Regions from separate parts of the Pseudoalteromonas sp. SG44-17 genome, predicted to be linked through region 1. Evidence: predicted binding sites of a transcription regulator. Region 1 holds the regulator's gene; the other holds the start of a gene.
The links. Region 1 encodes NrdR, which represses ribonucleotide reductase genes. Its sites were predicted from a motif close to AAACACNANATNTNGTGTTT; they were not measured.

Region 1 (2,209 bases):
TTCTCAGCATACTCAGGTATTGTTGATTGGGCTAAATTCCGTGAAATCGCTGACAAAGTAGGCGCTTACTTGTTTGTTGATATGGCTCACGTTGCAGGTCTTATTGCTGCTGGTGTTTACCCAAGCCCAGTACCACATGCACACGTTGTTACTACAACTACGCATAAGACATTAGCCGGCCCTCGTGGTGGTTTGATTATTTCTGCTTGTGGCGACGAAGCTATTTATAAAAAGCTTAACAGTGCAGTATTCCCTGGTGGTCAAGGTGGTCCTTTATGTCACATTATCGCTGCCAAAGCAGTGGCATTTAAAGAAGCATTACAACCAGAGTTTAAAGTATACCAAACTCAAGTTGTGAAAAATGCTAAAGCTATGGTTGCAGTAATGCAAGAGCGCGGTTATAAGATCGTATCTGATAAAACAGAAAACCACTTGTTCTTACTTGATCTAATTGATAAAGACATCACTGGTAAAGACGCAGATGCGGCTTTAGGTAATGCTAATATCACCGTAAATAAAAACTCAGTACCAAATGACCCACGTTCACCGTTTGTAACGTCTGGTTTACGTATTGGTTCACCGGCAATCACACGCCGTGGTTTTAAAGAAGCTGAGTCTAAAGAGCTTGCTGGCTGGATCTGTGACGTACTAGACAACATCAACGATGAGTCAGTACAAGCACAAGTAAAAGAGAAAGTTAAAGCAATCTGTAAAAAATTACCTGTTTACGCTTAATTGAGTTACAAACAGTAATTTAGATCACAATAGCTTAGTTTTTTGCTATTATAAAGGCCGCCTAAAAGCGGCCTTTTTTGTTTTTAACGGAAGCTGATACCTATGCATTGTCCATTTTGCACCGCAAAAGATACCAAAGTGATTGACTCGCGTTTAGTGGGAGGTGGCCACCAAGTAAGGCGACGCCGTGAATGCAATGAATGTCATGAACGCTTTACTACCTTTGAAGGCGCAGAACTTGTAATGCCTCGGGTGATCAAACAAGACGGTAGCCGTGAACCTTTCAATGAAGATAAACTTCTTAATGGTCTACACCGCGCATTAGAAAAACGCCCCGTCAGTACCGAGCAAGTTGATGAAGTGGTCAATATTATTAAATCGCAATTACGTGCCACCGGCGAGCGTGAGATTTCCAGTCACCTGATTGGCGAATGCATTATGGAAGCGTTGAAAAAACTCGATAAAGTCGCTTACGTCAGATTTGCATCGGTATACCGTTCATTCGAAGATATTCGTGAATTTGGTGAAGAAATTGCCCGTTTGGGAGAGTGATATGAACCAATATCAGTTTAGCGAACAAGATTTCTCTTATATGACCCGAGCGATTGAGCTTGCCAAACAAGGACGCTTTACTACCACCCCAAACCCAAACGTTGGCTGTGTATTAGTAAAAAATGACGTTATTGTTGGTGAAGGTTTTCATCAAGTTGCCGGCCAAGGCCATGCTGAAGTGAATGCATTAGCAATGGCGGGTAGCCAAGCCTTTGGTGCAACTGCTTATGTCACGCTTGAACCTTGTAGCCATTTTGGTCGCACACCGCCGTGTGCCGAAGGTTTAAAAGCTGCTGGCGTGGTAAAAGTAATTGCTGCTATGGTTGATCCAAACCCGCAGGTAGCCGGTAAAGGTTTAGCTATTTTAGCGGACGCGGGCATTGAGGTTGCGTCAGGTTTGTTAGAACAACAAGCAAGGCTGTTAAACCGTGGCTTTTTAAAGCGCATGGAGCAAGGTATGCCATTTATTACCTGCAAAATGGCCGCAAGCCTTGATGGTAAAACGGCACTTAAAAACGGTCAAAGTAAGTGGATATCGGGCCCTAAGGCTCGCCAAGATGTGCAACTACAGCGCGCACAAAGCTGCGCTATTTTAACCGGCGCGGACACAGTATTAGTTGATAATGCAAAACTCAATGTTCGTGTTGATGAGCTGCCAGAGCCGTTACCAACGCAATTACCTGTACGCCAACCTGTACGTATTATTATTGATTCACAAAATCGTTTAACACCTGAGCTAGCATTATTTAGCATTGCCAGTGAAGTAATTATTCTTACCACTGAACTTGATAAATCACAGCAATGGCCTCATTACGTAAGCCATATTGTAGTACCAGAAAAAAATAATAAAGTTGATTTAGTGGCTGCCATGAAACTTTTAGCGCAGCAACAGTTTAATCATATTTGGTTAGAGGCAGGGGCA
Region 2 (2,209 bases), on a different contig from region 1:
GCGCCACCACGGACACCACCTTGCGAACAACTTTTAACAGCCGTTTGAAAGTGCTTATAAAACGGGATACAACCGGTGTGGTATGCTTCACCATTGCGAATAGGGCTACCTAGTGCGCGAATACGACCAGCATTAATACCAATACCTGCACGTTGCGATACGTATTTTACAATCGCTGATGAGGTTGCATTAATTGAATCTAGGCTGTCACCGCATTCAATCAGTACACATGAGCTGAATTGACGCGTAGGGGTACGAACTCCCGCCATAATAGGCGTAGGTAATGAAATTTTGAACAATGACACCGCATCGTAAAAACGCTTTATGTAGTCTAAACGCGTTTCTTTTGGGTAATCAGAGAACAAGCTGGCTGCAACTAAAATATATAAAAACTGTGCGCTTTCATAAATTTCACCCGTAACACGGTTTTGTACTAAATATTTACCTTCAAGCTGTTTAACAGCAGCATAGCTGAAGTTTAAATCACGTCCATGATCAAGGTATTCATCCAGTTGATCAATTTCTTGCTCTGTGTAGTCAGCTAGTAAGTGTGCATCGTAACGCTTATCTTCAACTAACTTAACGATATGATCATACAAGCGCGGTGGCTCAAATTGACCATAGGCTTTTTTACGCAAATGGAATACAGCTAAGCGGGCTGATAAATATTGATAATCAGGCGACTCTTTAGAGATCTGATCAGCGGCCGCTTTGATGATGGTTTCATGGATGTCTTCAGTACGAATACCATCATAAAACTGGATGTGCGATTTCAGCTCAACTTGTGAGACAGACACATTATTTAGACCTTCGGCGGCCCAAGCAATAACGCGATGGATCTTATCTAAATCAAGTGACTCTTTACGGCCGTCACGTTTGCTTACAGATAGCTGTTGGTTCATAGTTTTGCCTGTATTCCTTGGGATATAATATTTTTTAGTGACACATTTTTCTTAAAATAAATTTTTTATTGCAATAAAATTGTATTAGCGCGAATTTAATTGAATAACATTTAGCCACAACATCTGGTGTTCATCAAATTCTAGATCACAAGATAGTGTGGTATGCGATCATTTGCAAGGGGCATAAACGCCCCTAATTGTGGATAACGTTGGGATAACACGCTTGTGTTAGTAGCCATTAACCTTTGACCATCTGATTAAAATGAAATTTATAAAAATCAACTGATGATCGATTAAATTTACGCATTTTAAAAATAAATTTTGGCTGCTTTTTTTATCAACAAACAATGTGCAAAAAGTAACACGATCACAATATGTAGTGGTTAAAATTTAACATGGCACTATATATGGTTAAATGCATCAATAGGTGATTGCCAATTAAAATCGGCTTGCCAACTCAATGCTTCAGCTTCACTAGGGATGTAGCCCCACAATGCAGCAGCGCTGTGCATGTTTGCAGCCTTGGCTGCAATTATGTCACGCTGCGCATCACCGATATACAAACAACGATTCGGATCAACATTTAACAGTTGGGCTGTATGCAGTAAAGGTAAAGGGGATGGTTTAGCGATATCGAGGGTGTCACCACTGACAATTGCCTGTGCATCTTTGAGTTCAGCAATTGCAGCAACTAATGGAATAGTCAAAAACTCAGGTTTATTAGTCATGATCCCCCATTTGATCTGTTGTTGATCAAGCGCGATCAATAATTGTGCAATTCCAGTAAAGCATTGACTATGGGTGGCAATATTATCTGCGTAGGCCGTTAATAGCTGCTGGCGTAAGTCAGCTTGATTTGGGTGATCGTGCCATTGCTGACCAAATCCAGCTGCAAGCAGCGCCATTGCACCGTTAGAAGCTGCAGGACGATATATATCAGCGGTTACTAATGGTTGGTTATGATCAGCGAGTACGTAATTTAGCGCAGCCCCTAAATCATCTGCGGTATCGAGTAATGTACCGTCTAAATCAAAAATAAAGGCGTCGTAATCAATTGCGGGGGTTGCTGTGTTAAAACCAGCCATTACGCTAGTTTCTCAAAATGCAGAATATAATTAACGCTAACGTCGGTATTTAAGCTGTACTGCTTTGATAAAGGGTTATAACTCAGTCCCGCACTAGCACGTACTTTGAGGCCCGCTTGTTCTGCCCATGCAATGAGTTGTGCTGGTTTGATAAACTTTTTGTGATCATGGGTTCCATCAGGCACCATCTTCAATAATTTTTCCGCCCCGATAATTGCGTAC

Region 2: the regulator NrdR is predicted to act here: its motif matches at 1,015-1,034, upstream of nrdA (class 1a ribonucleoside-diphosphate reductase subunit alpha).

Annotation. Positions count from the first base shown of each region.
Region 1 is NZ_JACJEV010000004.1:17,958-20,166, reverse strand. Features, by position in the region: gene glyA (serine hydroxymethyltransferase) at 1-735, shown strand, start outside; gene nrdR (transcriptional regulator NrdR) at 838-1,287, shown strand; gene ribD (bifunctional diaminohydroxyphosphoribosylaminopyrimidine deaminase/5-amino-6-(5-phosphoribosylamino)uracil reductase RibD) at 1,289-2,209, shown strand, end outside.
Region 2 is NZ_JACJEV010000001.1:125,869-128,077, reverse strand. Features, by position in the region: gene nrdA (class 1a ribonucleoside-diphosphate reductase subunit alpha) at 1-902, opposite strand, end outside; gene H5182_RS00595 (HAD family hydrolase) at 1,304-1,987, opposite strand; gene ubiG (bifunctional 2-polyprenyl-6-hydroxyphenol methylase/3-demethylubiquinol 3-O-methyltransferase UbiG) at 1,987-2,209, opposite strand, start outside.